DNA from 2 places in the Thalassospira sp. ABD4_177 genome. Region 2 is predicted to be linked to the other one. Evidence: riboswitches for the same ligand, from Rfam matches in the RefSeq annotation. Region 2 holds a riboswitch; the other holds the start of a gene.

What was found. A riboswitch is a leader RNA that binds a small molecule or an ion and turns the genes downstream of it on or off. The one in region 2 is predicted to bind S-adenosylmethionine.
Region 1: linked by a shared signal. The riboswitch ahead of metZ (O-succinylhomoserine sulfhydrylase) and the one ahead of ACXAF0_RS13835 (methionine ABC transporter ATP-binding protein) in region 2 are both predicted to bind S-adenosylmethionine.

What each region holds. Positions count from the first base shown of each region.
Region 1 covers NZ_JBSWWO010000001.1:813,882-829,894, reverse strand. Annotated here, with positions in the region: gene ACXAF0_RS03835 (glycerophosphodiester phosphodiesterase family protein) at 1-78, shown strand, start outside; gene ACXAF0_RS03830 (MATE family efflux transporter) at 180-1,610, shown strand; gene ACXAF0_RS03825 (hypothetical protein) at 1,690-2,955, opposite strand; gene ACXAF0_RS03820 (helix-turn-helix transcriptional regulator) at 3,093-4,052, opposite strand; gene ACXAF0_RS03815 (low molecular weight protein-tyrosine-phosphatase) at 4,276-4,752, shown strand; gene ACXAF0_RS03810 (fructosamine kinase family protein) at 4,778-5,638, shown strand; gene ACXAF0_RS03805 (c-type cytochrome) at 5,699-6,148, shown strand; gene ACXAF0_RS03800 (IS110 family transposase) at 6,411-7,352, shown strand; gene folE (GTP cyclohydrolase I FolE) at 7,389-7,979, opposite strand; gene apaG (Co2+/Mg2+ efflux protein ApaG) at 8,069-8,461, opposite strand; gene metZ (O-succinylhomoserine sulfhydrylase) at 8,925-10,127, opposite strand; SAM riboswitch at 10,204-10,278, opposite strand; gene ACXAF0_RS03780 (TVP38/TMEM64 family protein) at 10,505-11,299, shown strand; gene ACXAF0_RS03775 (dihydrolipoyl dehydrogenase family protein) at 11,292-12,719, shown strand; gene ACXAF0_RS03770 (ATP-binding protein) at 12,799-14,292, shown strand; gene ACXAF0_RS03765 (DNA-3-methyladenine glycosylase I) at 14,664-15,272, opposite strand; gene ACXAF0_RS03760 (YciI family protein) at 15,276-15,563, opposite strand; gene ACXAF0_RS03755 (TetR/AcrR family transcriptional regulator) at 15,567-16,013, opposite strand, start outside.
Region 2 covers NZ_JBSWWO010000002.1:238,159-254,171, forward strand. Annotated here, with positions in the region: gene ACXAF0_RS13830 (methionine ABC transporter permease) at 1-657, opposite strand, end outside; partial or broken gene ACXAF0_RS13835 (methionine ABC transporter ATP-binding protein) at 754-1,482, opposite strand; SAM riboswitch at 1,548-1,625, opposite strand; gene ACXAF0_RS13840 (hypothetical protein) at 1,786-3,252, opposite strand; gene ACXAF0_RS13845 (DNA polymerase III subunit chi) at 3,253-3,708, opposite strand; gene ACXAF0_RS13850 (leucyl aminopeptidase) at 3,796-5,265, opposite strand; gene ACXAF0_RS13855 (hypothetical protein) at 5,527-6,015, shown strand; gene ACXAF0_RS13860 (DUF2798 domain-containing protein) at 6,150-6,404, shown strand; gene ACXAF0_RS13865 (N-acetyltransferase family protein) at 6,416-6,880, opposite strand; gene amrS (AmmeMemoRadiSam system radical SAM enzyme) at 7,091-8,179, opposite strand; gene ACXAF0_RS13875 (DUF7014 domain-containing protein) at 8,278-9,162, shown strand; gene amrB (AmmeMemoRadiSam system protein B) at 9,185-10,663, shown strand; gene ACXAF0_RS13885 (DUF2750 domain-containing protein) at 10,669-11,052, shown strand; gene cysQ (3'(2'),5'-bisphosphate nucleotidase CysQ) at 11,130-11,948, shown strand; gene ACXAF0_RS13895 (methyl-accepting chemotaxis protein) at 12,330-14,405, shown strand; gene ACXAF0_RS13900 (L-threonylcarbamoyladenylate synthase) at 14,981-15,976, shown strand; gene ACXAF0_RS13905 (FAD-binding oxidoreductase) at 15,989-16,013, shown strand, end outside.

The sequences.
Region 1 (16,013 bases), on a different contig from region 2:
GCCACATCCGTGATTACCGATGATCCGGCCAAATTACTGATGGCGATTCCAAGGCGCCCGTTCGCCGCCAACAGATAGACCCCATATTAAAGCCAAACGGGGCAACGCGGTATCAGGGGTCGGTACGCCACCACGATCCCGATCTCTGATTGCCAGATAAAAATGCAGGAAACGATCCAATGACAATCGCCCCACAAGATGGCGCCGCGGCGCCACCACCACCAATTGATCCAGCGACTTCGCCAACCCCGCTTTATCCCGATAACCGGGTAAAGCGCCATCTGAGTGAATTGTTCAGGCTGGCCCTGCCGGTCACGATTGCCCGTCTTGGCATGCTGATCATGGCGGTCGTCGATACCATCGTGGTTGGCAACTATGACAGTGCGGCACTTGCCTATCTCAATATCGCGCATGCGCCCTTCACATCCTTGATGGTGACGGGCATCGGGCTTCTGACCGGGGTCATGGTGATGACATCCCATGCCAAGGGCCGCGATAACCTGATGGCGGCCGGGGCGGTTTGGCGCAATGCCATGCCCTATGCAATTCTGGTCAGCATCCTGTTTACCATTCTGACCATGCAGTCGGACTGGCTGTTTGCCATTACCGGTCAACCAACCGAGATCACCGATCACGCCGGCGATCTGGCAGTGATCCTGTCCATCGGCATGCCGGCCGCACTTATTTACATTACCTGTGCCTTCTTCCTTGAAGGATTGCAGCGCCCGATGCCCGGCATGGTGATGATGATTGTCGCCAATCTGATCAACCTGGTTCTGGATTACGGGCTTGTTTACGGCGCCTTTGGTTTCCCGGAACTCGGCGCAGAAGGAGCTGCCTGGACATCAAGTGTGATCCGCTGGTTCATGGCCCTTAGTCTACTGGGTTATATCCTGTTGATGAAAAGCCATCATCTTTATGGCATCCGCAACGGCTTCGCCGGGTGGTGGCGTGGATCACGCGATGCCCGCCATCTGGGATATGCCGCCGGGGCAAGCCAGGGCATGGAAACCGGTGCCTTTGCCGCCATGCAGCTTTTCGCCGGGCGCCTTGGTGTCATTGCCGCGGCGAGCTACGGCATCAGCATGACGCTTTTGGCGTTGATGTTTATGGTCGCCCTTGGCCTGGCCTCGGCAACCTCAGTTCGGGTTGGTATTGCCTATGGCCGTCGGGATCGACCGGACATGGCGCTTGCCGGGTGGATTGGTCTTTTGACCACCATGGCTGTGATGTTTGTGCTGAGCATTCCGCTTTATCTGTTTCCAAATGCGGTCGCGCATCTGTTTACCCAGGATGTTGCCGTTATCGCGACGACGGTTTCCGTCCTGATCCTGATGCCGATCATTTTCCCGACGGATGGTGGGCAGAACGCCGCGATCAATGCCCTTCGCGGTGCCGGGGACAAGTGGGCACCGACGATATTGCATCTGGTTTCCTATATCTTTGTCATGATCCCGATCGGGTATTACCTGTCATTTGTGCTTGAGATGGGGGTACCGGGGCTGTTCTGGGGCATCGCGATTGCAAGCCTTGTCGCGGTCAGTGGCCTGGCGGTCCGGTTCCTGATCGTGTCATCGCGTGACATTCCCGAACATTCCGAGCAGCTATAAGCCGCGCCAAATATAGACACGAAAAAGCGCCACCGGATGTTGTCGATGGCGCTTTTCTTTTGGGATATCGGTTTTGTGATCAGGAACGCGTGGCATCGAACTGACGGCGCGGCATCAACAGATCACAGAACGGCAGGACCAGCGTATCAAAGGCCGATGCCGCACGCGGGGCATCAATCCGGATGATGTGTTGTTCGATATCGCGCTGGGTTGCGAACTCCCCAAGCGGGGCCAGCTCCGGCAGCGCATCGACCATGGTGGCATAAAATGCAATTTGATCATCGCGTGCCGTCCCAGCCGCCAGATTGCCCAGATGGTTATACAGCGCCATGGCCAAGAACCAGCGGCAATAGGGCATCAGGCCCTGCAATATCTCGGTGCGTTGTTGCGGCTGGACATATTGTTGCAGGTCACTATCAAGCCAGACGGCATTTTGCACCCCGGCGACAAAGGCATTGCGCAGCGCCGGGTGTTCGTCGGTGAAGAACACCGCCGTCAGCCACGAGGACAGATCATCAAGTGCGGCCCGGCGGGATGCCGGTGTGCTGTCAGGTGCAAAATCAAGGGCCGACATTGGCGGCTTGGCCGACATGGCCAAGCTTGCCACCGCCGGGTCGATAAGCGCGTTGGCAAGCCAGGCCTGATGCCAGATTTTCATCGGTCGGAAATAGGGTTCCTTTTCCGAACCACCGGCTTCGATCCAGCTTTCGATCAAATGCGCCCGCCCCAATGCAATGCCAAGGTGCAGGGCATCTTCAAACCCCATGCCGTTTTGCAGGAACGGATCGCCCAGCATGTCTTCAAGCAGCGGCAACTGGGCCGCAACATTATCCACCCGAAGGCCGGCACCCAGCGGCTGATAGAAGGATGCGCCGTCGCTGTGACCCAGAATGGCACGCGCATGCTTGGCAAAGTCGCCCCAGAAAACAAGCTTCATCGGCTCTGCCCGTTTGCGCCAGAGCGGCCTTGTCAGATGCCAGTCTTCGCATTCGAAAACCGACATCGGCATGGCGTCCACCAGTCGGGCAAGTGGTTTGGCCACCGCCATTTCCAGATTGTCTTGCGATCCCACATGCCCGATGGATAAGCGCCAGCCCGGTTCTTCGTGCGGATGGCGATCCAGCCACAGCATGGCAAAGCCGTTTGCGTTGGCCCGATTCCCCGCCGGGACCACCAGATCAAAAAACAGCGACAGCGGTGCTGGTATTTCTGGATTGGTGTGATCGGTTAGCATATCCCCCACCGCCCAGGTCTTGACCGTCACATCATCTGCATCCGGCCGATTGCGAAAACGCGGCGGCAGAAAACCGGAATACTCGTTTGCAGATTGGACGGAATCGGTCATGGCAGCCTCTTGGATGCGAAGGGGGCACGATGATCACATTAAGATCATGCATTGCGCTGCTGATACCCAAGGAAACCGGGCAGGTCAATCATGCCACGATCAAGCCAGGCAGAGCCAAACTGAATGTATCTGATGGGTCAGGCCCGTGTCAGGCCGGCATGGCCGATGCTGGCTTCGCGATAGACCGAAGGCGGCATCGATAACAAACGTCTGAAATCGCGCGAGAAATGGGCATTATCGGTAAAACCGCACCAAAAGCCGATCTCGCCGACCGACAGGTTGGTGCCATAGAGCAAGCGACAGGCTTCACGTACCCGCACCAGACGCAAAAGGTCGGAGAACCGGCTGTTGGCCTGCTGCAGGCGGCGCTGCAAGGTGCGGCCGGATGTGTCGAGTGCAGCCGCCACTTCGTCAATCGTCCAGCTGCGTCCGATATCATGTTCAAGCACGGTGCAAAGTTGCTGCACCACCGGGCGCTGTGCCCCGATCGAAGGAGCGGTTCCCGGCATATTGGCCATGAACGGATAGGATGATGATACCTGTTCGAAACTGCCCCAGTTGATCCGGAACCGCAAACCGCGCCCGGAAAAGGCAAGCTTGTCGATGATGCGACCCTTGCGCATGACGCGGACGGCCGGCCCGTGACTGGGCAAAATGGTCGCGTCCATGTCTTCTGCCCCGGCTGCCTCAAGCAAGCCGATCAGGAACCCAAGCAACAACAGGTTTTCCACCCGTGCGGGTGGCTGCCCCCGGACAACGCCACGATGGATGGTCATGGATTTCCCGGTCACGGCAAATTCGCTTCGCGCGCGGGCATGAGAATAGCCTTCCAGACGGCGCCAGCGATCCGCAATCACCGCAGGCGTTGCCGAATGGCGCAACATGGTCAGGATGGCTTCCTGTTCCTTGGCCGCCAAATAGCGCCCCAGACGCACAAGGACAGCCGGACCATTGACCTCTTCAAGGGCCAGCATGATGCTGCGCAACTTGGCAGAAGTCACAACCGTGCCAGCCGGCACAAGGTCATAGCCCCGCGGCAACCATGCCAGTTGCCGGATCAGGGCAACATGCAAACCAAAAGAGACAAATTCCTGCATCAAAACGAGCCAAAAGGATGAAATTTGGCGCGATCATACAAACTATTGATATGACTGTCAGCGCCGAACCCAAAATGTCACGAAGCTGTTACATTTACCGGATTTCGCGAGAATCCGTACTTAACGGCATGCGCAGCTGCATGACGGGGCATTGCCCGAAAGGTGTCGCCATGTCACTGTTTAAAGCACCTTCTGACATTCCCAGACAATACGGATTGATAACGTGATCAAGGTTCTTTTCGTCTGTACCGGCAATATCTGTCGTTCGCCCACCGCCGATGGTGTTTTTCGCAAGCTGGTCCGCGAAGCCGGGCTCGAAGATCACATCCGCGTTGATAGCTGCGGCCTGTCGGCCTATCACGTTGGCGAATTGCCCGATCCGCGATCCCGCGAAATGGCCAAAAGTCGTGGCATTGATCTGAGCGACATCCGATCGCGCAAGATCAAACCCGATGACTATCTGCAATTTGATTATGTGCTGGCGATGGATCACAGACATTTGCGCGATATGCGCCGTCAGGCACCCAACACCCATCAAAATCGCATTGAGCTGTTTCTTGATTACCATCCGACACTGGCCGGGCAAAGCGTGCCGGACCCGTATTACGGCGGTGCCAACGGATTTGTCGATGTCTTTGACATGATCGAGGAAGCCTCAAACAAGCTTCTATCCGACATTCGTGAAAAGCACGGCGTCTAGGTCGCGTTTATGACCAGGGATTGTCATGGATAAAACCGCGCTCGCAGATCTGATCAAACGCCACACGGGATCGGCCCTGCGATCCGTCACCCCGCTTTCGGGCGGGTGCGTTGCTGATGTCATGCGGGCTGATCTTGATGATGGCCGCGAACTGGTGATCAAGCAAAGCAATCGTAGCGACGCCGGCCTTGCGATCGAGGCGGATATGCTGCGCTATTTCAGGGCACATTCGCCGATCAACTGCCCGGACGTTGTTTATGCGGACGATACATGCCTGGTGATGACCTATATCGCCAATGACAACCGCATGAGCCGATCTGTACAGCTTGATCTGGCAGAAAAACTCGCCGCCCAGCATCAAGTCACCTCCACCGCATTCGGACTTGAGTTTGACACCCTGATCGGCGGCTTACCCCAACCCAATACCCCTGAAGAAAACTGGATCACCTTCTTTGCCGAGCACCGGTTGCACCACATGGCACAACTGGCACTGCACGAGGGTAAACTGCCCGGCAGCATGGCCGCGCGCATTGATCGGTTGATTGAGCGTCTTGATCGCTATTTACCAAAAGACAGCAAGCCCTCCTTGCTGCATGGCGATCTGTGGGGTGGCAATATCCTGTGTCAGTCCGACAAGCTGGCAGGCCTGATTGACCCGGCGATTTATTATGGCGACCCGGAAATCGAACTGGCGTTCGGGACGTTATTTGGCGATCTGACACCAGAATTCTTTGGGCGCTACAACGAAATACTGCCAATTTCGCCCGGCTTCTTTGAGGAACGCCGTGATTTGTATAACCTTTACCCGCTATTGGTTCATGTTCGCCTGTTTGGGGGACATTATGTCGGTTCCTTTGACCACATCCTTGCCCGATTTGGTCAATAGCATCCGACAACTGCCTAAGAGTTGATGAGAGAAATACGCACATAAAAGGGGATGAGAGAGTTGAAAATTCTAGTTGGAGCCACCGTCGCGCTGACCATGACGGTCAGTATTGCCGCCATCGCCCATGAAGGCGCGACCGGTGTGGTGAAGGAACGCATGGATGGCATGAAGGCCATCGGCCAGCAGGTCAAAATCATGGTGCCGATGATGAAGGGTGCCCTACCATATGACCCGGAACAGGTCGCAAAATCCGCCGCCATTATTGAAGGCCATTCCGGCGAAACCTTTACTGCCCTTTTCCCCGAAGGCAGCAACGAACATCCGTCCGAAGCCCTTTCTGACATTTGGGATGACTGGTCGACATTCACCGATCTTTCCAACGAACTGAATGCCAAGGCCGGTCATCTTAAAACCGTTGCATCCAATGGCGGTTCGGAAGACGGCTTCAAGGCCGCCCTTGGTCAGATGATGCGGACCTGTAAATCCTGCCATAGCGATTTCAAGGACTAGCTCGAACGCAAACGGCATCGTTCATGAAAAAAGGCCGCAGCATCTGCTGCGGCCTTATACATTGAGAGGCACGAACATTTGGTATGATGTTCGTGCCTCTTTTCATTTGGGAGCCTGCGTATACGCAGGCTCCCGGATCCGTGAGGTGTTGATGCGGCCTTGGATTTTTACATCCGTAAAAAAGCTGAACACTCACGGTCTCTGGAGGCATTGTCGAACCGCTGGAAGAGCTTTGACGCTCGAGTATAAGGAGGACATTGCCGTGTCTTATACTACCCGTTTTGTTGGTATCGATGTATCAAAATCCTCGCTTGATCTGTGCATTTTACCAGACAAACACACCCTGCGCTTTGCCAATTCAGAAACCGGGATTGCAGACCTGATCGCCAGACTGCAGGCTTTCCCGGGGCTGGAGCGGATTGTTCTGGAGCCAACCGGCGGCTATCAACGCCTTCTGGTTCGAGCTTTGCAAGCTGCACAATTACCTGTTTCAAAGGTCAATGCCCTTCTGATCCGCCACTTTGCCAAAGCGTCAGGAACCCTGAGCAAAACAGACAGGATTGATGCCTTTGTACTGGCTGATTACGGCCAACGCATGTCGCCGCGCCTGATGGCCAGAACAGATGAAGCCCGCTATAAACTCGCTGATTTTGTTGCCCGTCGGCGCCAACTTACACACATGCTGATCCAGGAGAAGAACCGGCTTGAGAAGCCTGATAATCCGGCTCGGGCCCTGATCGAGGAAACCGTCAACTTCCTCACCCGTCAGAGACAGGAGGTCGAGAAGCTGATGCGCGAGTGTGTAGACTCATCCCCGGAATTGACGGCGATATTACATGTTCTGTTGACCCAGAAGGGAGTGGGTTTTGTAACGGCTTGTGTGCTGATCGCTGAATTGCCCGAGATCGGATTGCTTGAAAAAGGGCAGATTGCAAAGTTGGTCGGTGTCGCCCCAATCAACAGGGATAGCGGTCTGTTCCAGGGCAAAAGAATGATTGGCGGCGGACGTATGGAAGTGCGCAATGCTCTTTACTACGCCGCATTACCGGCAATACGCTTCGACCCGCTGCTGCGCGACTTCTATAAGCGCCTGACTGAAAACGGAAAACCAGGAAAGGTTGCTGTCATTGCCGTCGTCAGAAAAATGGTCACGATCCTCAATGCGAGAATGCGTGACCACTATGCTTTAATACTTGACGGTTAATACCGCTGCTTTTTGTATGGCAGGATCGGATTGGTGTTAGCGACCGATCATGGCAAAGAATTCGCGACGCGTGATCGGATCATCGCGGAACGCCCCCAGCATCCGGCTGGTTACCATGGAAACGCCGGTCTTGTGGACACCGCGCGTGCTCATGCATTGGTGGTTGGCATCGATCACCACCGCAACACCAAGCGGATCAAGTTCTTCCTGAATGGTGTTGGCGACCTGTGCCGTCATCTTTTCCTGAATCTGCAGGCGTTTGGCATAGACCTCCACCACACGGGCCAGCTTGGAAATACCGACAACACGGCGGCGCGGCAGATAGGCGACATGGGCAACCCCGATGATCGGCACCATGTGATGTTCACAATAGGATTCGACGCGAATGTCGCGCAGAACGACCATCTCGTCATAGCCGTCGGTTTCTTCGAACGTCCGGCGCAGGATTTCTGCCGGGTCCTGCTGATAACCGGCAAAGAATTCGCCATAAGAGCGTGCCACACGATCAGGGGTTCCGCGCAGACCTTCGCGGTCGGGATCGTCCCCGGCCCAACGCAGAAGTGTCCGGACCGCTTCTTCTGCTTCTTCGCGTGTCGGACGCTTCACCGGGTTATGTTCGCTGCACATACCAAATCCTTTTGTCATATTCCGCAGGATTAACGCCTGCCTTGGTGGGGCTCCTGACCCGCTTTAACTGATACTGTTGGCTGATCCGATCAGTTCACAGTGTGTTGCCCATGCGGACTGTCGAGCGAAAAGGCCGGAATCGCAATATCAAAATGATTGCCGTCCATATCCGTCATCTCGAAAGTCCCGACCATGAAGCCGCTTGGCGTGGTCAATGGCGCGCCACTTGTGTAATTGAAACTTTCACCGCACGCCAGAACAGGCTGTTCGCCAACGACGCCCGGGCCTTTGACCTCCTGGGTTTCGCCCCGCGAATCCGTAATCTGCCAATGACGGTTCAACAACTGAACGGTTTTTGATCCAAGATTTTCAATCTCGATACGATAGGCCCAAACATAACGATGGGTTTCCGGATCTGATTCGTCCTCTAGGAACATCGGCTTTACCGATACCTTGATGTCGTGGGTTACGGTCGAATACATGCATATCTCCGGGCCAAGGGTGTTCCAGTCAAATTTGCGTCAGCCAAGATTGCGATAGATGGACCTTTATGCAGGGTCAGGACCTATTAATTTGGTTCGAATGGTCGATCAGATTTGTTCGGATACGCGAAGCAAAAATGCCGGAAGATATACATCTTTCAAGTTTTTGCGACAAAGTAGGCCGTGCAAATCTGATCGATCTGCAAGACATACGTTATATTTGCGAGCTCCTACGTCAAACCCCTTGCACGGGGTTCCCACCCGCTCTGCGGGCTTTTCCTTGGATCCCACATATATAACGTATGCCATTCCAATCAAATTAATAGGTCCTGACCCTAAACAATCCGTCCCGAAACTACCAGTCGCCTGTCAAAACAAACCGGCATAAGATCGGGGCGAATACTAAAGGGCCCGCACAATGTACGGGCCGGATCGATGTCAGGATTACTGTTGCTTCAAGCTTTTAAACAGCAAGGGCCGCCAACAGATCTTCCTTGAGGTCATCAACATCCTCCAGACCGACAGATAGACGCAGCATGCCTTCGGTAATGCCCATCGTTACCTTGTCCTCGGCTGGCACACGTTGGTGGGTCGTGGTCCAGGGATGGGTCGCCAGACTTTTTGCATCGCCAAGGTTGTTGGAAATATCAATCAGCTTGAGGTTATCAAGCAGCGAGAATGCCGCTGCCTTGCCCCCGGCAAGCTCAATCGCAATCAATCCACCACCACGGCCAGACATCTGGCGCATTGCCAATTCGTGCTGCGGGTGACTTTTCAGTCCCGGATACAGAACGCGTGACACCTGTGGCTGTTCCGTAAGGAATTCGGCCAATGCAGTTGCATTGCGAATGTGCTGATCAACACGCAGGCTCAGGGTTTCAAGACCCTTGAGTAGCACCCAGGCATTGAATGCGCTCATGCTCGGCCCGGTATGACGCAGGAAAGTGGTCAGATGTTCGTCGTGCCATTCCTTGTCGTTAAACAGGATCGCCCCGCCAAGGCAACGGCCCTGACCATCGATATGTTTGGTCGCGGAATAGACGACAATATCAGCACCCAGTTCCATCGGCTTTTGCAGGATCGGGGTGGCGAACACGTTATCGACAATCACCTTTGCACCGGCCTTGTGCGCCAGTTCAGAGATAAAGGCGATATCAAGAACTTCAAGCGTCGGATTGGATGGGGTTTCAAGGAAAACCGCATCTGCCGGTTTCGACAGCGCCTTTTCCCATGCGTCTTTGTCGGTGCCATCCACCAGTTCGGTTTCAACCCCGAACCGCGGCAGAAGCGTGGTCAGGATAAATTCACACGATCCGAACAAGGCGCGCGATCCAACCACGCGACCACCGGCCTTGGTGCTGGCTGCCAATGCATTCCACACCGCTGACATGCCCGATGCCGTCGCACGGCAATATTGCGCGCCCTCGATCAGGGCAAGGCGCTCTTCGAACATCCCAACGGTCGGATTGGCAAAACGGGAATAGACATAGCGTTCCGGGCCACTGCCATCAAAGGAGGCCTCTGCCTCAGCAGCGGTGTCATACACATAGCCGGAATTCATAAAGATGGCTTCGGAAGTCTCGCAAAAGCCGCTGCGCGCTGTGCCGCCACGTACAGAACGGGTCGCCGCGCGCCAGTTATCGGAAGCCTTTTTTTCGGTCGTCATCGTCTTGCTCCTACATGCCCGGATATTGGTGTGATCCGGACACAAAAAAACCCTGACCGGCGTGAATGGGTCAGGGCCGAAGCCAGAACACCCCTCTTTAGCGATTTTTTACGTGGCCGCAAGCCGGTCGACAAATCCCACGATGCGGTGACGATACGACCAGTTTTCCCCTACGTCAAGCGCCACACCCTCAGGATTTTTGCGCATATCCGGGTGCGCTTGCACATCGGATAACACAATCGCAGCTCACGGAATGGTGAAAGCAGTTCATAAGCAAGTTTTGAAATTTCTCTCTAATGTTGGAACAAATAATGCGATCCTGTTTTTCGGGATTTGCACATCGTAGCGAACACACGACTTGCAAGAGCCTGAAATAAATGACCAAAACCAGTTCAATGGTGTCACACTTGTCCGACCAGAAACCAGAATTCCCGGCAGAAATCAAAGGCACCCCCAAGCCGCTCTGGCGCAAGCTTTTGCCGGTGATGATCCTGATTTGCGGACTGGTTCTGGCATGGGCGAGCGGTATCCTTGATGTGCTGTCATTTGATACGCTGCGTGAAAACCGCGACCTGTTGCAGGGTTTTGTTGCCGGCAATCCGGTTTCAAGCATTCTGGTCTTTGTGGGGCTTTATGTTGTTTCGGTCGCCCTGTCTCTGCCAATCGGATCGATCCTGACCATTACCGGTGGCTTTCTGTTCGGATCGTTTCTTGCGACGACCTATGTTGTGGTCGGGGCCACCATTGGCGCGACAATTGTTTATCTTGCCGCGCGCTATGCATTTTATGATCTGATGCGGGCCAAGGCCGGTAACGCCGTTCGCAAGATGGAAGAAGGCTTTGCTGAAAACGCCTTCAGCTATCTGATGGTGTTGCGCCTGATCCCGATTTTCCCGTTCTGGCTGGTCAATCTTGTGCCCGCCCTTCTTGGGGTCAAATTGCGCTCCTTTGTTCTGGGGACCATGATCGGCATTATTCCGGGTACTTTCGTCTATGCCTCTATCGGCGATGGACTTGGCGCCTTGTTTGATCAGGGCAAGACGCCTGATCTTGGCATCATCTTTGAACCGCGTATCCTGACCCCGATCATCGGACTGGCCGTGCTGGCCCTGTTGCCAGTCGCCTATAAAAAACTGCGCCAACGTAAAAACGGGGCCAACTCAAATGAGTAAAATTATCGATACCGATATCTGCGTGATTGGCGCCGGGTCCGGCGGCCTGTCTGTCGCGGCGGGTGCGGTCCAGATGGGCGCAAAGGTTGTCCTGATCGAAAAGGGCAAGATGGGGGGCGATTGCCTTAATACAGGTTGCGTTCCGTCCAAGGCGCTTTTGGCGGCCGGTCATGCCGCGGAAAATGCGCGCCGCGCATCACGGTTTGGTGTTGCGACCGGTCAAGTCGATGTCGATTTTGGCCGTGCAATTGATCATGTGCATTCCGTCATTGCGGGCATTGCCCCGCATGATTCGGTCGAGCGATTCGAAGAACTCGGCTGCACCGTAATTCAGGCCGAAGCACACTTTACCAGCCCGCGCGAAGTCATTGCTGGCGACACCACAATCAGGGCCAAACGCTTTGTCATTGCCACGGGTTCGCGCGCGGCTGTTCCGCCGATCCCGGGACTGGAAAGCGTTTGCTATTTCACCAACGAAACCATTTTTGAAAACCGTAGCCGCCCGGATCATCTGATCATTATTGGCGGCGGCCCCATTGGCTTGGAAATGGCGCAGGCCCATCACCAGCTCGGCGCAAAGGTCACCGTGATTGAGATGGGGACCATCCTGCCCAAGGACGATCCGGATCTGGTGGCTGTGGTGCGTGACCGCATCAAGGCCGATGGCATCAGTCTTTATGAAGGTGCCAAAACCAAGGAAGTCCTTGATGTAAATGATCAGATCAGGGTCGTGATCGAACATCAGGGTATCGAGATCACCCTTGAAGGCAGCCACCTTTTGCTGGCAACCGGCCGCAAGCCCAATGTGGAAACTCTTGGCCTGTCAGATGCCGGTATTGAGCACAGCGACCGCGGCATTTCGGTTGATGCCCGTCTGCGCACCTCAAACCGTAAGGTGTTTGCGATTGGTGATGTCACCGGCGGGCTGCAATTTACCCACATGGCGGGATATGACGCGGGCATCGTGATCCGCAATGCGCTTTTCCACCTTCCGGCCAAGGTCGATCACAGTGGCGTGCCATGGGTAACTTATACCAGCCCGGAACTGGCACAGGTCGGCCTGACCGAAACAGCCGCGCGCGAGAAGTTCGGCGATGATATCCGCGTTGTGACATGGGACTACGCGGAAAACGACCGCGCCCGCGCAGAAGCCGAAACCGAAGGCTTCATCAAGGTCATCACCACGCCAAAGGGCCGAATTCTTGGCGCTGCCATTGTCGGGCGGCAGGCAGGCGAGCTGATCGGCGTCTGGTCACTTACCATCAGCAAGAAAATGAAGATCGGCGCCATTGCCGGGATGATTGCGCCCTATCCGACCCTTGGCGAACTGTCCAAACGCGTCGCCGGCACCTGGTACACGCCCAGCCTGTTTAGCGAAAAAACGCGCAAGCTGGTGCGGTTCCTGCTTAAGTTCGGATAACCGGCTTGCCTGAATCGCGCATGAAAACAAGCACCTGTATTGCTGTACTTTTTTCGCCTTATTGGCCTAACATCCAAACATGAATAACCGGCATCTCAAATTGCCCCCCTGGGCCAAATCGCTTTCCGCGCGCCTTCTGGTGCTGACGGTAAGCTTTGTGATGCTGGCAGAGGTGTTTGTTTTTGCCCCCTCTGTCGCGCGCTTTCGCATTGACTGGCTCAAGGCGCATCTTGATTCAGGCTATCTCGCCGCCCTTGCCCTTGAAGCCACACCCGACCAGATGATCCCCGACGATCTTGAACGTGAACTTCTTTCCAATGCCGGGATTGAGGCGGTCATCCTGCGCCGCGAAGATCGCAAATTGCTGCTTCAGCGTGATGACATGCCCGCCAAGGTCGACAAGGAAGTTCAGCTGACAGATTTCTCGATCCCGATGGCGCTGATGGAGGGGTTATCAACCCTTAGCCAGACCGAAAATCGGGTATTGCGCGTGGTTGGCATGCCATCCATGGCGCCAGATTTCGAGATCGAAGTCCTTGTTCACGAAGATCGCCTGACCGAGGCGATGCGCAATTTCGGCTGGCGGGTGTTCGGCCTGTCGCTGATGATCTCGTTCTTTACCGCAGGCCTGGTCTATTTCGCGCTTAACCGTCTGCTGGTCCGCCCGATGCGGACATTGACCCATGACATGATTCGTTTTCGCGAAGACCCGCAGGACAAAGCTGCCCTGATCACGCCGGGCGAACGTGATGACGAGATTGGTGTGGCGCGCCAGGAACTGGCGATGATGCAGCAAGACATTCAGGCGATGCTTAATCAGCGCCGCCGCCTTGCCGCCCTTGGCACGGCAGCCACCAAGATCAGTCATGATCTGCGCAATGCGTTGGCCACCTCGATGCTGATGACAGAACAACTTGCCAAAAGCGAAGATGACGAAGTCCGCGCTGTTGTGCCACGCCTGTTATCATCGATGGAACGCGCGGTTTATATCAGTGAACAAACCCTGTCATTTGCGCGTGAAACCCCGCCGCCGCGTGATTTGGCGACCTTTACCCTGATTGAGCTGATTGAAGAAATCCGTGATCAGATCTTGCTGCAAAAATGCGAGCAGCTTCTTGATGGTGTTATGGGTGATGCGCGCAAGGACGATGAACCCTGCCCAACCCGTATCGAGATCGACCTTCCCGACGATGTCATGCTTGAAGCCGATTACGACATGCTGTTTCGCGCCTTTAGCAACCTGATGCGCAACCCGATCGAAGCCGGGGCCACTGTTGTAACCATCACCCACAAAATTCAGCCTGAACCAGAAAGCGGCGCGGAAAGCCGCACCGAACCGGAAAAATCTCGCAATTTCATTGATGTTGTCATCACCGATAACGGCCCGGGACTGCCTGAAAAGGCGATCAAGAACCTGTTCGTACCGTTTGCCGGCAGTGGACGCGAAGGCGGTACGGGACTTGGTCTTGCCATCGCGCGCGAACTGATCAGCACCCATAACGGTGAACTTAGCCTCACTGCAACAGGACCAGACGGCGCTGTTTTCACAGTCAAATTACCGATCAACAGTTGATTTCTGCGGCATCGCACCACCGCAACGCACCCAAATCATAGATTTTTTCTATCGAATTTTATTTGATATTCGATTTTATCTTTTGATTGGCATTTGTCACTTTGGGTTATGGCGATGCCGGGCCTGATCCCGATCCCCGATCCGCTCCTGACCCAAGGTTCGGTGTCGCCACCTGATTTACTGCCGTACCCTATTGATTTTGAAGCCGCCCGATACCCTGTTGCAGCTGTCCCCTTGGCTGGACTTCAAGAAATACGGAACGACAAAGCCCCATAATCCTTGCCGGATTATCATCAGGGGCCCCGTACCGGTCCCCGCCCTCAAAACCCCTTGCCCACATCCGGGAAAGGGGTGTTTTTTATCGCTGTGTTTCAGGTTGGCCGCACCATCGACTGACGAATATCGTCAATCTGTTGTCGTAAAAAACAACCTTGCGCGTGATCATTGATCAGGCCCATCGCCTGCATGAAGGCAAACGCGGTCGTCGGCCCGACAAACTTCCATCCCCGTTTTTTGAGATCCTTGGAAAGTGCAACCGACGTTGGCGATGTCGACGCTGACTGTGGAGGGTCAACTTCGTCTGGTTTCGGTTCAAAGCGCCAAAAATATGCGGCAAGTGACCCTTCCCGGGCGACCATCACGCAGGCCCGTTTGGCATTATTAATCGATGCTTCGATCTTGCCGCGATGTCGGATGATCCCGGCATCCGCAAGCAGGCGCTCAACATCCCCATCATCAAATTCCGCAACCTTGTGGAAATCAAAACCGGCAAAGGCTTTGCGGAAATTTTCGCGCTTGCTCAGGATCGTGCGCCAGCTTAATCCCGACTGAAACCCTTCAAGACAGATTTTCTCAAACAGCCGGATGTCATCGGTAACCGGAAAGCCCCATTCCGTGTCGTGATAGGCGTTAAATTCGGGCGCAGCATCACACCATGCGCACCGACATTTTCCGTCCGTTCCGATTGTTGTTTTGCTCATGGTTCAAGCCATCAGAAAATTAAGGCGTTGATCCGTGCGCGCGGGCGAGATTTCATAAATCTCAGTTGTAACGATGCCTTCAGCAACGAATGGGTCATCATTCACACGGGCTTCAATCGCATCTCGTGACACACCATGCGCCAGAACGGCACCGCCCATATTGGGTTGCAGGCTCCCGACCATCAGAAACACACCATCATCAAAGCCTTGCTTGATCCATGCTTTGTGCGCGTCCATGAATTCCAGGGCCTTTTCGCGATTTTCAGCAAACTTCAAAAAAATCGTAAACATCCTCTACTCCCTGATTGAGTTGTTGGTGGTGGCAAGTCTGGCAATCTGATCGTCAAGCCAGGCACACATCAGATCGACCTCGTGATGCAAGAAACCATCATCGTCAAACGCATTGGCAAGGGTCGCGACACCCTGGCTTCGGCCAAGGACATGCATGGCCAGTTCATCCGATCTTTCGCCAAAGCCCAACCGTTCGAACTGGCGACATAACCAGCTGCGAAACAGAGTAAACAGTGCGGCGGCATCGCTTTTCGCGGCATGGTTCAACTTCGCCAATTCTGACGACAACGTCCCCACCGGGCAGCCGAATTTCCGGATCTTCTCGCCATTAACAATCAAGATATGAATGAAGCTTCGAATGCGTTCAGCGGGGTCTGATCCGGTCACTTCCCATCGATCAAGCATCTGCTCGGTAGTGGCAAGACGCCGGTTGATCACGCTATCAAGGAT
Region 2 (16,013 bases):
GATATTCCGCTTGTCGGCCTTGCGCGCCAGATAGTCGCCAAAGCTTTGCACGGCCTGCACGACAACGATCAGGGTGATGACAACGGCGGCCATCACATCCGGGCGGAACCGCTGATAGCCATAGCGAATACCAAGATCACCAAGGCCACCGGCACCAACCGCACCCACCATCGCGGAATAGCCAATCAGGGTCACCGCGGTCAGGGTCAGACCGTGAATGATACCGGGCAGTGCTTCGGGCAGAAGAACCTTGGTCACGACCTGCACCGGGCGCGCCCCCATGGCCTGGGCCGCTTCGATCAGGCCGCCATCCACTTCGCGGATCGCCCCTTCGATGATGCGGGCAATGAACGGGATGGCAGCAACCGTCAGCGGTACAATCGCCGCCGAAGTCCCGATGGAGGTCCCCACGACAAAGCGGGTAAACGGAATGATCGCGACCGCAAGAATGATGAAAGGCACGGAGCGCGTCGCATTGACCAGCGGGCCAAACAGGCGCTGGAACCACAGCGCTTCAAACAGCTCTCCACGGCCGGATGTTGCCAGCAAGACACCGAGCGGCAAGCCAAACACCGTGGCGATGCTGAGCGAAACCGCAACCATGTAAACGGTTTCCCAGGTCGCCTGCAGCAGAATGGGTGCAAGGGTTGAAAACATGACTTAGCCCTCCTGCCCGGCTGCAGCACCGGTGGTCGTGTTGGTGGTCTTATTGTTTGCATCCGATCCGGCGCGGAAATCCATGAATTCATCGGCCAGAAGTGACTGGGTGGTCGCGTGCTTGGGATCAGCAAAGATGCCATCAACCCCGCCTTCTTCGACGATCACGCCGCCATCCATCACCGCCACACGGTCACAGAGCGCTTTGACCACCGCCATTTCATGGGTGATCACGACCATGGTCAGGCCGAGGCGTTTGTTGATGTCTTTAAGCAGGGTCAGTATCTGACGGGTGGTTTCCGGATCAAGGGCCGAGGTGACCTCGTCACAGAGCAAAACCTTGGGGTTTGATGACAGCGCGCGTGCAATACCGACACGCTGTTTCTGGCCCCCGGAAAGTTCAGCCGGATAGCGATCACGCTTTTCTTCAAGCCCGACAAGCGGCAATAGCGGATCAACCGCCTTGGCAATATCGGCCTTGCTGGCACCGGCCAGTTCAAGCGGAAGTGCGATATTGTCATAGACCGTGCGCGAAGACAGAAGGTTGAAGTGCTGGAACACCATGCCAAGCTGACGGCGGAACAGCGGCAAATCACGTTTGGACAGGGTCGTGACATTGGTGCCATCGACCGTGACCGTCCCGGATGTCGGGTATTCAAGCAGGTTGATGCAGCGGATGAGCGTGGATTTGCCTGCACCGGAACGGCCAATGACGCCAACGATTTCGCCTGCTGCAATATCAAGATTGATGCCGCGCAATGCGATATGTTCGTCGCTGCCACGCCGGGCCGCATAAGTTTTATGGACGTTCGAGAGCCGGATCATGGGTCTCAACCTTTCCGTAGATACAAAAAAACCGCCGCGGCTTAACCGAGGCGGTCGTACATACGGAGCATATACGCCCTCTCGCTTTAGCCGCATTTTTAGCGCGCCCGCAAGCTGAGGAGCAAATCGGCGCGATCAATGAGTCCTGTGTATCTGACTAGACGTCATTGTTCAATGACAATGACCATGCATTTTACGCATGGCGCGTATTACAACCCGATATATTACAGTTGTTTAAGTGTTTATGTTCAATTGAGAGCTACGCCCCCCAGCCCGTTTTAGGATCACCGACCGCACAAACTATCAATAGGGCGACACGCCAAGTTCATCCCACATCCAGGAAACATCGACCTCTCGCAGGGGACTGCCTTCCGGGCTTGATTCCAGATGGTTTTCGAGCAGTTTAATCCACTGCACCAGTTCTGCAGTATCCTCGGGCTGGCGTGATTTCGACAATTCACGCGGGGTCTTCTGATCCAGTGCCGGAACCGGCTGGTCGATTAGTTGACGATAATACTGATCAGCCATTTCAATCTGGGTTGCGTAGAGTTGTGGATCATCGCGCGATGGCAAACGATCCGCATCTGCGCCATGTTCGCCCTCATCGGCTTCGACAATCCGGACCACCGGTCTCCCGACCTTGCCTTCGAGGAAAGCCGCAATCATGTTTGCACCACGCTCTGCGCGCTCAAACGAATTGGTCGTAAGAAACAAATTCCGGCCTTCCAGTTCCACATTTCCAAGAACAGTTCCACCTGTATCCATTGTTGTGGACAATATCCTGACATTTTGATCGCTGACTTCCGCCTGCGTTGCCGGTTTATCCGTTTCCAGCCAATTCCAGAACTTGGCCGTTTCTATCTTGAGCTCGGGGATATTATTAAGAATGGGCCGCAGCTTTGCCTGTGTGATCCCCTTTGACAGCGGAAACCGCACTTCGTGCCATTCAATCGGATCACCGTCGGTATTCACCAGCACCGGCATATCGGGGTCAAGAATGCGTGATACACAGTGACGGACATAGACACTGCTGCACAAGCTTGCCAAGCTCTCTGTTTCATCAATATCGGGCAATGCCAGATCACCCTTGTCGAGCTCAGCCAAGGCGGCGGACAAATCCGGATCATCTGCTTCGCTGGTCATTTCGGTCGTGAGTTTCATCATATCGGCAGGGCTGATTTCTGCCATCAGATCCACTACCTCAAGAACCTCAGCAACCATATCCGCATCCAGAGGCAGAAGACCGCCGGTAAACTGCACCTTGCCATTAACATTCAAAAGCCGCCCGGCTACCCGGTCCCACTGCCTGAGAAAATGGGTTCCGGATTTCTCACTCACCCAGACCGGTTCATCTGCTTCCATGATATCGCGGGCAAAAAAGCCTTCGTCCTTTTTTATCCCGGAAATTTCGTACAGGCGGATTCGAGATTCTTTCAGCGCGCGGATATAGTTGCGTATGGCTGGCTTTTCTTTCCATCCCCGGCGTTTGAGATATTCATCGGCAAGGTTGAGATTTCCGGGAAAGATTTTTGTGACAAAATCCTCGAAAATATAGCCGTTCAGTACGGCACCGAAATCCTCAGAAAACAGATCAAAAATATCGTCGAAATCAAGATCAAACCGGTCACATGTGTCGCCCAGGTGTTCTTCAACCATTTCACCATAATGGTCCTGCCACTCCGGACGCTGTGACCACGCCATCAGGTTCACCAAGGGATGTCTGTCTACCATGAAAATACTCCTTCGAAGCCTGAGCGCTTTGCCCGGCACTCAGCTTTCGGCCTTTTTCTCCCACGATCCTTGCGGGGTTTGCTGCCAGTAGGACAGTTTGTGGCCGGCGTCTTTCCAGTCTTTCCAGCGGGTGCGGGCCTCGGCCACGGCATCATGGTCGCGGTCATCAAACAGCATGATGACGCGTTCATACTCGCCGACCTTCTCGCTCATGGCGCGGTCGGTCAGAAACAGGAATTGGGCACCGTTGGGATTTTCATCCTCATCGGTCAGCCAGACCGGCTGCATTTCCGCATCGCCATCGGATTTCGAACCATGGGGCAACCAGCTTGCCGGGTCATAGGTCCAAAGCAGGGTATTGATGGCTTCAATGCGTTGGTCATTGCCGGTCATCACCACGGCACGCTTTTCGCGCTCCAATGTTTTGGAGAGCAATGTGGGCAAGGCCCGTTCCAGCGGCATGCTGGTGAGATGGTAAAACCAGATATCAGCCATAAGGCGGTTTTATCCCGAACATGAAAATGGGGCAAGGTGATCAACACCCTGCCCCACAAAATCCATTCCAGCGCAGTGCGCGCGGGCTTAGTTTTCGTAGTTATCAGCGACAAAGCGATCAAGCAGACGCACGCCAAAGCCGGTCGCGCCCTTGGGCGTGACTTCCTTGTCGGACGTTGACCAGGCCATGGCGGCGATATCAAGATGCGCCCACGGGCGGTCCTTGGTGATAAAGCGCTTGAGGAACTGGGCAGCCGTGATCGAGCCCGCCGCACGACCGCCGACATTTTTCATGTCGGCAATGTCGGATTTGAGCTGCTTGTCATAACCAGATCCCAGCGGCAGACGCCAGACGGTTTCATCAACCGAAAGACCGGCCGTGCTGATCTGGGTCGCCAGATCATCATTGTTGGCGAACAGACCGGCATTTTCATGGCCAAGTGCAATGATGACCGCCCCGGTCAGGGTTGCGAGATCGACGATCAAACGCGGATCGTGTTTTTCCTGCACATAGGTCAGCGCATCACACAGAACCAGACGGCCTTCGGCGTCGGTATTGATGACTTCGATCGTCTGACCGGACATGGAGGTCACAACATCGCCCGGACGCTGTGCGGTCGATGACGGCATGTTTTCCACCAGACCAACCACGCCGATCACGTTGCATTTCGCCTTACGACCCGCCAGCGCCTTCATCAGGCCGGAAACCACACCGGCCCCGCCCATATCGAACTTCATGTCTTCCATGCCAGCAGCCGGTTTGAGCGAGATACCACCGGTATCAAAGGTCACACCCTTGCCGACAAAGGCGACCGGAGCGTCCTTTTTCTTGCCGCCGTTCCAGCGCATGACAACCATGGCCGGTTTCTGGGCCGATCCCATGGCAACGCCCAGAAGCGCACCCATGCCAAGCTTTTTCATTTCCTTTTCGTCAAGGACTTCAATCTCGACCCCGAGCTTTTCGAGCGCCTTGACTTCCTTGGTGAAGCTTTCGGGATGGAGAACGTTGGCCGGCTCGGACACCAGATCGCGGGTGAAGAACACGCCTTCGACAACCTTTTTGGCAGAATCAAACTGCTTCTTGGCGTCCTTGTGATCGTGGGCTGAAATCTTCAGCGCCTTGAGGACCGGCTTGTCTTCCTTGGTTTCGGTGGTGCGGTATTTGTCGAAACGATAATCGCGCAGCATCGCACCGGTTGCGAAATCAGACGCCAGACCTTCCATGTCAAAGAGAACGGAAAGCTCCTTCTCGCCGGTCGAGATGGCACGCGTGGTGACAGACCCGCCCAGTTTCTGGGCGGCAATCACGTCAAATTCGGCTTCCTTGCCGATCCCGAAAATGATCACGCGCGACAGATCGACATTGGCCGGTGCCAGCACCTGCAGGCTCTGGCCCGATTTGCCCTTGAAGGTCGACGCCTTGATCGCCTTGGTGATCGCACCACCGGTTGCCTCATCAAGTGCAACGGCACTGGGCATCAGATCGGCACCTTCGGTCGCAAAGGCGATAACCGCACCGCTTTTCGGAATGGCGAGATCGGAAAACGTGATCTTCATGGTGAACAGGACTCCTGTCATGTTTCGGGGCGCGCGGTCCTTATCAAGCAACCGCGCATCAAAATGCTGCTCCTAATCTAGCGTGAATAACGCGCTTGAAAAGGCTTATCGTTGAAAAAGGTGTCGGATTTCAATGAAATGAAACGCGCAAGCACTCTTAAATTTTATGAACACTCAAAAACATCGATGCTCATTCTACTTTAGCGTACGTTTAACCATACCGCTTCTCGCAGGAATGGCCAGTTTCTCCAAGGATTCCAAATGTTGATACAGCTCAGCGAACATGACATGCGTCAATATACTAAGCTCCACATTTCCCGAGAAGATATTGCATTTTCCCGCCAATGCGCTGCTTACATACGTAAAAAAGGATACTTCCATAAACCTTGGAAAAGAGGAAATGCCTACTTCCATCAATGTAATTATGTCACTTCATTGATAGTGAGTTACGCGCGTCCATTTTCACCCGGCAGAGGCGGTCACAATTTCCCTAAGAAACTAATTCCATACAATGATGCAGAGATGCGTCTTCACAACGATATTTGTGAAAAAAGAAATAAAATCAGCGCACACTCAGATCCAGGGCTATGGCGACTACAACCTTGGAAGCATGAAGATGTTCAAACAGTAATTACATCTCAGCCAGATGCATATTTATCGCCGTCAGAGATAGACTGTTTTCTTAAAATGACACCACCCTTGCAATCTGCCATTCAGGATAAGATGCGAGAGATCATGTCCAAATACTAGCTAACGAAGTCACTCAAAGCAGCCTACCCAGAAATTAAACCGACTTGAAAATTGACATTGCGCAGAGACTTGCGAACAAAAACATTACATCATAATTTTATGGTATATTGTTCGCATTATCGGAAGAAGACCCCATGCAGCCTTTTATTCCCCGCCGTCTGGAGCCCGTTGCCTTTGCCTTTTTGCTTTCGGGCATCCAGTCCTTTCTGATTTCAGGCATCGCGACATCGATCGCGATTTCGGACTGGTCGAAGTTTTTTGAATTGTGGATGGGGGCTTATGTGTCGTCCTGGGCGATTGCGTTCCCGGGTGTGCTGGTTGTCGCACCGCTGGTGCGCAAGATCCTGAAACGGATCGTCAAACAAGACAGCAGCACGCAGGCGGCCTGAGCCACGGTTCATCAGCCGAAATCAAACAGCGAAAGCGACGGGTTGGATTTGATATATTCCACCTCGTCGTTTTCGACATCGCCTGTGCTATGCCAGCCGTGGCTTTCATAAAAGCCATGCGCGCGGTTATCGGGATTGGCCCCGGTGGTGAGCGAGATGTCATTACATCCCTTGGCAAACAGCCAGTCTTCGGCGGTGCGCAGCAAAGCCGCACCGACCCCGCGCCCTTCAAATTCCGGATCGACAAATAGCGCCCAAAGGGTGGCCTCGCTCGGGATCGCAATCGCGAACCCGGCAGCCGAGCCATCCAGATCGGCAAGCCAGATGCCATAACCCTGGGTAAGCCATTTGCCAAAGGCCGCCTTGGTGATGCCGCGTTCGGCGAGTTCAGACGCCGAGAGATGGTTTTCGCGCACGCGGCTTCGGATGGCAAAGATTGCCCCGACATCGCCCAATCGTGCTTTGCGAATTTTCATCCCGGCCACTGTGTGTGCTTTCTTATCAACCGCATCAAACTGGGCGGCAATGTAGCGATATGACGCGAGAGTGCCAGCGAAATCGTCAGGTCGCTGCTCCAACCGAACCTTAACCAGTGTCATCCCCGCGAAAGCGGGGATCTACAAGGCACCACCGCGCGATGGATTCCGGGTCTGCGCTTCTCGCTCCGCCCGGAATGACGGGGTTCGTCAGGATGTGGGTTTTAGCCGCACCGGCAGGCGTTTCGGGCCCCACTGGCCCGGCTGCGCCTGAAACACACCGGCACAATGGGTGCCGCAGCTTTTGCACGCCCCATGGGCATCAAGGTTCCAGTCAGACAACTGATACCAGTCGCGCCCGATCAGGATCTCGCCGCAGGCATGGCAGAAGGTGCTGCTGTGGGATTTGTCATGGACGTTGCCGACATAGGCATAGCGGATGCCGTTTTGCATGGCGATCCTGCGCGCACGCACCAGTGTTTCGGGCGGGGTGCGCGGGGTATCCATCATTTTCCAGTCGGGGTGGAAGGCCGAAAAATGCATTGGCACATCGGGGCCGAGTTCATCATGGACCCATGACGTCATTTCATGGAACTCGGCGTCGCCATCATTCTCGCCCGGGATCACAAGATTGGTCAGCTCCACCCAGACGCCGGTTTCATGACGGAGATATTTAAGCGTTTCCAGCACATCATCCAGATGGGCCGAGCATAGCTGATGATAAAAGCGATCCGTAAAACCCTTCAGATCGACATTGGCGGCATCCATATGGCGGAAGAATTCCACGCGCGCCTCATCACCAATATAGCCCGCCGTCACCGCCACGGTCCGTAAACCCATTTCACGGCAGGCAATGGCGACATCGACGGCATATTCGAGAAAGATCACCGGATCATTATAGGTGAACGCCACCGCAGAGCAGCCATAAGCCTTGGCGGTCTTGGCGATCATTTCAGGTGTCGCGAGCGAGGAAAGCTTATCCATCTCGCGCGCTTTGGAGATTTCGTAATTCTGGCAGAACTTGCAGGTCAGGTTACAGCCCGCCGTGCCAAAGGACAGGATCGGGGTTCCGGGCAGAAAGTGATTGAGCGGCTTCTTCTCGATCGGGTCAATGCAAAAGCCCGAGGATCGCCCCCACGTCGTCAGCACCATCTGATCGCCCTGGCGCGCGCGGACAAAACACAAGCCCCGCTGCCCGTCCTTCAGCTTGCAAAAGCGCGGGCAGACGTCGCACTGAATGCGGCCATCCTCAAGATGGTGCCAGTAGCGGGCCGGGACGGTATCGGAATTGCTTTGCAACACTAAACCATAGAAAAGCTTGTCTATCCTCTCAACTGTTAAGCTATCATGCTATGGCTTGTACGCGTAACACGAAAACAACCAAGGGAAGTGCTTTGATGCTGTTCTTTGAGAGAATGAAATCCCAACGAGGAGAATGGCCGAAAACTTTTGAGAAAGATCATTTTCCTCAGGAAGCACGCGCGCAATGTTGGCAGATTTTGGAAAACAGAGAAATCAGCTACGGAAATATCGTCGAACAAGTACGACATGCTTTAGGCGTTTATCGGTTAAACTCTGCCGGTAATCCCAGAGGATACATGGAGAACTACAGCTACGCGCGAGAACTAAATCAATTTCTTCATAATGGGCTCGAGGGCGGCGAGACATTAAAAGACGTAGAATACGCATTGACTGTTCTAGAACTAATGCTTTGTGACTGCAGTGACTATCAGGGAAAAGATGACGCGATATATCGCGTAAATTATCGCCTTAGACTCGCTGGCGTTGGCTTCAAGTTTAGCTCTATGAATCTTGTTCCTGTCGATGATGAAGAACTAACAAATGATGCTGTAATTCCAACCATCAGCCTGTTGAATCAAGACCTTTTTACAGACGCATATGGCTATCTTCGCCAAGCATTCATAGATTACAAAACTGGTTCGAGTGAGAGCCTTCAGAACGCAATAGACAATACCGTAAAAGCCGTCGAGGCGACCCTCAAAACAATCTTCGATGACTTGGGTATACAGTATAGCGCCAGAGACACCTATATGCCCTTGGTTCAAAAAGCGTCAGAGAACGGTCTATTTCCTGCTATTTCATCTGATAAACTTGCTCCGATCACCAACCAGCTAAAGGGGCTTGGCGAAATACGGAATCGGGAAAGCGGACATGGTGGACCAGATAAAGCGGTCTCCGATAAAGCTGTGCGCCTTGCGATCCATCATGCCACTGCCAATCTCCTTTATATTGTCGAAACGTACCTAGAACGTAACGATTAATAGTCACAAACCGAGTTCAATCATGACCATCATCCGCCCGCCTGCTGTTGCCGGGACGTTTTATCCGGCCGATGCCGATCTGCTGCGTAGCGAGATTGACGGGCTGATGGGTGCAGCTTTGCAGTCGGACGCTGCGCAGCAAGAAGCCACACCGCCCAAGGCGATCATTGTGCCGCATGCGGGTCTGATGTTTTCGGGCAGTCTGGCGGCGCTTGGCTTTGCCACGGTGAGGGCACTCAAGGACACCATCAAACGCATTGTGATCATTGGGCCGGCACACCGCATGGCGTTTCAGGGGATTGCTTTGGCGCGTGCCGATGGGTTTGCGACGCCACTTGGCACGATGCGCTGTGACCTGCCAGCACTGCAAAAGGCGTTGGCGTTGCCGCATGTGCAGATGCTTGATGAGGCGCACACGCTTGAGCACGGGCTTGAGATCGAATTGCCGTTTATCCAGCGCCTGTTTGGCGAGGGTGCTGATATCGGCATTGTGCCGCTTCTGGTCAGCCGGTGCAGCCCGCGGCAAGTGCATGAAGTGATCGAGAAGCTTTGGGGCGGGCCGGAAACCCTGATCGTGATTTCATCGGATCTGTCGCATTTCCATGATTATGACACCGCGCAACAGATGGATAATCGCACACGGACGATGATCGAGAATTTTGATGCCGAAAACATCGACACCAGCGATGCCTGTGGCGCGTTGCCGGTCGCCGGAATACTGATTGCGGCGCGCAATCGCGGCATGACGATCAAGACGCTTGGCATGCGCAATTCCGGCGATGTGACCGGCGATAAATCGCGTGTTGTCGGCTATGGTGCCTGGGCGCTTTATGACGGAAAGGCATCGGGGATGCAGGATGACGACGAGGACGGCGAGGATGATTTTACCAAGGCGACCGAACATCTGATCAAGACGCACGGGGCCGAGATGCTGGGCCTTTGTCGGCAATCGATCCTGCATGGGCTTGAGACCGGGGCGCCGCTTTCGGTTTCACCCAATGAATTTGGTCCGGCGTTGTCCGCACCGGGGGCGTGTTTTGTGACACTCAAGAAGGCCGGGCAGCTGCGCGGATGCATCGGGTCGATCATGGCGCATGCGCCGCTTGCGACTGATCTTTGCGAGAATGCGTTCAAGGCAGCATTCCGTGATCCGCGCTTTGCCGGATTATCACGCGAAGAGATCAATGATGATCTGGAGCTTTCGATATCGGTGCTGTCACCACCGCATCCATTTACCTTTGCCGATGAGGCGGATTTTGTTGCCAAGCTGACGCCGTTTGAGGACGGGATCATTCTGGCGGATGGCAATCGGCGGGGCTTGTTCCTGCCGCAAGTTTGGGATCAGCTGCCCGATCCGAAAGATTTCCTCGCCCACCTTAAGCGCAAGGCGGGGCTTGCGATGGATCACTGGTCACCCAATATGCGCGCAGAGCGGTTTATTACGCGCGGGATATCCTCACGGGATGCTTCCCCGAGCGGCTTTTGGGATCAGCAGGATTAAACGCCATGGCAAGCAAGACACAAGATGATACGCGCTACGCCGACTTCATCGCCGAGGTGGCGGAATGGGAAGGGGTTTGGGCGCTTTATCATAATGGCTGGCTGCTGCAGACAAACGACGCTGGCGAGAAATTCTGCCCGATCTTTGCATTGCGTGATGAAGCGAAAAGCTTTGCGGCCAGCATTCAAAGCGATCATGTACCCACCGCCATCACCCTTGTTGAATTGACCGAAAGCCTGATGGTGAAATGGCGGGCCGAGGAGATCATGGCGGGCATCTGCCCCACCCCGGGCAAGCCCGCGATTGTCGTCAGCCTTGATCAGCTGAGCGATGATCTGATGGCCGCGCTCAAGGACGTCATGGCCGAGCGGTTTGGCAAGCAAAGCTGAAAAGCGGCACTGGACCTTACGGTCAAAATTCCCTATTCCCGAGGGACAGATAACTTTTCCCGAGAGACGAGAGAGCCATGACCGTTGCCCTGCCCGCTGATGCCAATGCCCTTGAAAACGGACTCCTTGAAATCGCCCGCAAGGCCGGGGCCGCGATGATGGCAATCTATCAGACCGATTTCGAAGTGCGTTCCAAGGATGACGCCAGCCCGGTGACCGAGGCCGATGACGCGGCAGAGGCCGTGATTCTGCCGGGGCTGCGTGCGCTGACCCCGGATGTTAAAATCGTGTCCGAGGAAAGTGCCGCCAAGGGCGATGTGCCCGATGTGAATGGGGAGACCGATTTCTTCTGGCTGGTCGATCCGTTGGACGGCACCAAGGAATTCATCAAGCGCAATGGCGAGTTCACCGTCAATGTGGCCCTTATTGCCAAGGGAAAACCGGTTCTGGGCGTGGTGTATGCCCCGGCCATCGACAAGCTCTATTATGGCGGACCGGATGGTGCAAAGCTGATTGAAGGCAATGTCATGGAGCCGAAAACCACCGCCATTTCAGTGCGTGACATGCCCGAAGATGGTGTGGTCGTGGTCGGCTCCCGCTCGCACGGCGATCCCGAAGCGATGAAGGCGTTTCTGGGCGACCTTGCGGTCAAGGAAATGCGCCCGGCGGGAAGCTCGCTCAAGCTTTGTCTGGTCGCAGCCGGTGAAGCTGATCTTTATCCGCGTCTGGGCCCGACCATGGAATGGGATATCGGGGCCGGTCACGCGGTTCTGGCGGCAGCTGGTGGTGTGGTGGAAAATATGGACGGATCAGGATTCGTTTACGGCAAGGCCGATTTCCGCAACCCGTTCTTCATCGCACGCAGCCCAAGCGTGCCGGTCACCTATCAGAATTAAAGACCAGGCCAGAAGGAAAGACTGGGCCTGAAGTTAAGACTGGGCCAGAAGTTAAGACCAGGAACGACGCCTCACAACGAGGCGCCTTCGAACAAGGCCCGAGCCCCCCGAACCCCGAACACAAAACACCGGGGCTCGCCCCCTCATTGTTTCCAAATTTCGCCGACAGTACGGCTCACGGCACGATCAACGCCCGTCTGCAAGGCGTGATCGATTATGCCTTTGTGTCTGATTTTTAGACTGCCCGGCGCGTTATTTCCAAAAAAATTGAGTTATTTCAGTCTCCTTCTTGAAATCAGGTTGGACGGCACAAATTTGTATATCGCCAAAAATACTATGCAATTGGACAGCAATAGACCCATTTTGGGAGACTTAACGTATATGTTCCGGACTTCGATATCTCGCCTCATCATATCGCTACAAAGCCTTTTGCTGATCGGCTTTGTCAGTGTGACGGGCGTTCTCGCGTTTATCAGCTGGCAAAGCTCGGACAACGCATCTGAAATTTTGAATGCAACCCGCGCAGATCAGTCGCTCTTTTCCGCCGTTCTTGGCGTAAGGCAACAGATTTCCAAGACACAGACCGCACTGGTGTCGCAAGACAACCCGACAGCGGCCTTTGCCGAAACGCGCGCCATTGCTGATGAGAGTTTCGACACCGCGATGGCGGCCCTTGAAAATGTCGAGATTGATGGCGTTGAAGAACATATCGCCAATCTTCAGGCGGCATGGGCGGAACAGAACAGTCAGGAAGCAAAAATTGATGCCCTGACGAAACTTCCCAGAGACCAACGCAGCGTGCCCGAGGTCAAGGAATGGTCAAATTCGGTACGGGCCGTGGTTAACACCATTTTGGACGTATCGCTTGCAGTCGGGAATGATGTTCGGCTGCTTGATCCGTTTGTTGGCGAGATGATCCAGGTTCGACGTGCTTCATGGATGGTACGCGACAGGTTCGGCAGCCAATGTTCGCTTTTGCGTCCATATGTCTCAAACAATGAGCCCCTTACCGCTGAGGCCTTTGCCAGTTGGAACCAGCGCAAAGGTGGTTATCAGCTTATGTGGCGGGAAATTGATGACGTTATGGCCCGACCGGGCATTCCCCAGGCGCTGCTAAATGCGGTTCAAGTGGCGGAAGAAGCAACGCAATCAACGCAAGCAAAGCTGAATGACCTGCAAGCAGGTTTGAATGGTGGTGCGGCACCGGCAATGGCCGCGGCGGACTATACCGCACTTTGTAATGGCCCGTTTGATCAGATTGTTGCCGTCGGTCAAACCGCCATGAAAGAAGCCGTTCTGGGTGCCGAGGACAAAAAAGTATCCGCCGCGATTGCATTGGTTGTGGTGATCATTTGCCTTCTCCTTGCCCTGGCTCTTTCGGCATTTGCGATTGCATCTGTTCTTCGGCGTTTCTCAACCCCGATTGGCAGCCTGATGGTTGATGTCGAACGTCTTTCGCAAGCAGACTACAAAACCGAGGTGACAGAAACCGGCGCGCCCGATGAACTGGGTCGTCTTGCTAGTGCCCTTGAAGAGCTGCGTAAAAATGCGTTGCAGACCGAAGAACTGCGTGCAGCACAACAAAAAGCCCAGCAAGAGCAGATTGAAAAAGGGAAGCAACTGTCCGAGGCCGTCAGTGCCTTTGAACAGGGCTCCGCACGCATTGTGACAGCGGTGCGCCACGCATCGGGTGATATGCACGGCAATGCCGAACAACTATCGTCCATTGCGGAAAACACCGATCAACGCACCCAAGTGGTTGCCACGGCATCGGGCGAAGCATCGGGCAATGTGCAAACCGTTGCAGCAGCATCCGAGGAACTCAGTGCGTCGATCATTGAGGTTAACCAGCAAATCAACGGATCATCGCGTATGGCCAACGATGCGGTGGATGAAGTTGAACAAACCAACCAGTCGTTTGCGGAACTTCGCGAAGCCGCAGACAAGATTGGCGAAGTTGTTGAGCTGATCCAGAACATCGCATCGCAGACCAACCTTCTGGCGTTGAACGCAACGATTGAGGCCGCCCGTGCCGGTGATGCCGGCAAAGGTTTTGCCGTGGTTGCCAACGAGGTCAAAACCCTTGCCACTCAAACGCACAAGGCAACCGAGGAAATATCGGGCCAGATTGGCGGCATGCAAACGGCCGTTGGTTTGTGTGTTGATGCGATCACCGGGATCGGCACCAAGATCCACGCGATCAACGAGGCAATTTCGGCAATTGCCGCAGCCACCGAGGAACAATCATCGGCAACCCAGGAAATTGCCCGAAATGTCCAGCATGCCGCCACCGGCACGTCGGAAGTCTCGGACAATATTGCCTCGGTAACCGAAATGGCACGCGATACACGGCAAATGTCGGATGAGGTGCTGAAAGCATCTGCAGAGCTTTCAAGCCAGGCCGATGAACTGGGCCGTGAGGTTGAAGACTTCCTGTCGCGCGTCAGAGGCATCTGATCTGGTTTGATCTGATCTAGACGGAGGGGACCGACCCGTCGGGCCGTTTCGCACAAGATCTCACAAAAAATGGGCAGTGCATCACAGCGCTGCCCATTTTTTCTTGTCAATCACACCGACCACAAGACACATCATCAATGACGAAATTCATTTCGCGACAGCGCGCTTGAACTGAATTTCAAAGCCGCATCAGCAGCTTGTCGATGGCGCATTGCACCAATGGCAATTGGCGATTTTCCAACAAAGGTTAAAACGCCGCCATGCCGCGGTTTCATTGACTTTCCGGGTATTTTGCGCTATACATAATTTATCGCCACACAGAGTGTAGGTGACGTAAATAGCCGCCGGAATCACGGCGACGCGGTCTTGTCTCACTACTGCAGGGCGAGACAGGGCTAGAGCGTAAATTGGAGCCGCCATTTTCATGGCGGCTCTGCGCTGTTCGGGGCAGATTTTTCATCCGATCATGGTTGGTTTTTCAGGCTTGATTGCGGGCTTTGCGCGTGATCTTCCTTGTCATGGCTCTGCATCGTAGTTAGGTATTTGAGATAGATTATCTTTTCGCGGAACGTTGCATGTCGCCAGCCCTTACCATCCGTCCCTATTCCGAAGGTGCCCTTAGTCAGGCGGCGGCGAAGCTGCGCGCCGGTGAGTTGGTGGCCTTTCCGACCGAGACGGTCTATGGGCTGGGTGCGGACGCGACCAATGCCGATGCGGTAGCAAAGATCTATGCCGCCAAGCAACGCCCAAGCTTCAATCCGCTGATCAGCCATTTCCCCGATCGTGACGCCGCTGCCAAGCATGCCGAATTTGATGCGCGGGCCGATAAACTGGCCGAAGCGTTTTGGCCGGGTGCGCTGACACTTGTGCTGCCGCGCAAGGGCGAGAGTGATGTCTGTGATCTGGTGACCGCAGGGCTTCCCAGCATTGCGGTGCGGGTTCCGGCCCATCCGATGGCGCGCGAATTGTTGCGTGCGGTGGGCCGCCCGGTTGCAGCACCTTCTGCCAACCGGTCCGGCAAGATCAGCCCGACCACGGCGGGGCATGTCGCTGGGTCGCTGGGGGATGCGATTGGCATGATCCTGGATGGCGGGCCGTGCGGTGTCGGACTTGAAAGCACGGTGATCGACCTGACTACCGATCGGGTGGTGATGCTGCGCCCCGGCGGGGTGACGGCAGAGCAGGTTTCCGAATTGCTCGGCACCGACGTTGTCATGGCCGAAAGCGATGATACCGCACCCAAAAGCCCCGGCATGCTCAGCAGTCACTATGCGCCGGGTTTGCCGGTGCGGCTTGAGGCCACATCCGCCGATCCGGCCAAGTATGGCAATGAAGTGCTGCTGGGCTTTGGGGATTGTACCAGCAAGGGATTTGATGCGGTCTTGTGGCTATCAAAAAGCGGCGATGATATTGAGGCCGCCACCAACCTGTTTGCCAAGCTGCATGAAGCCGATCAAAGCCGGTTTGACGGGATTGCGATTGCACCGATCCCAGATACCGGATTGGGCATTGCGATCAATGACCGCCTGAAACGGGCCGCGGCACCGCGCGCGCCACACAAGCCCAGTTAAGGGAACACAGCCATGTCGTTCCTGCCAGAAGCTGCAC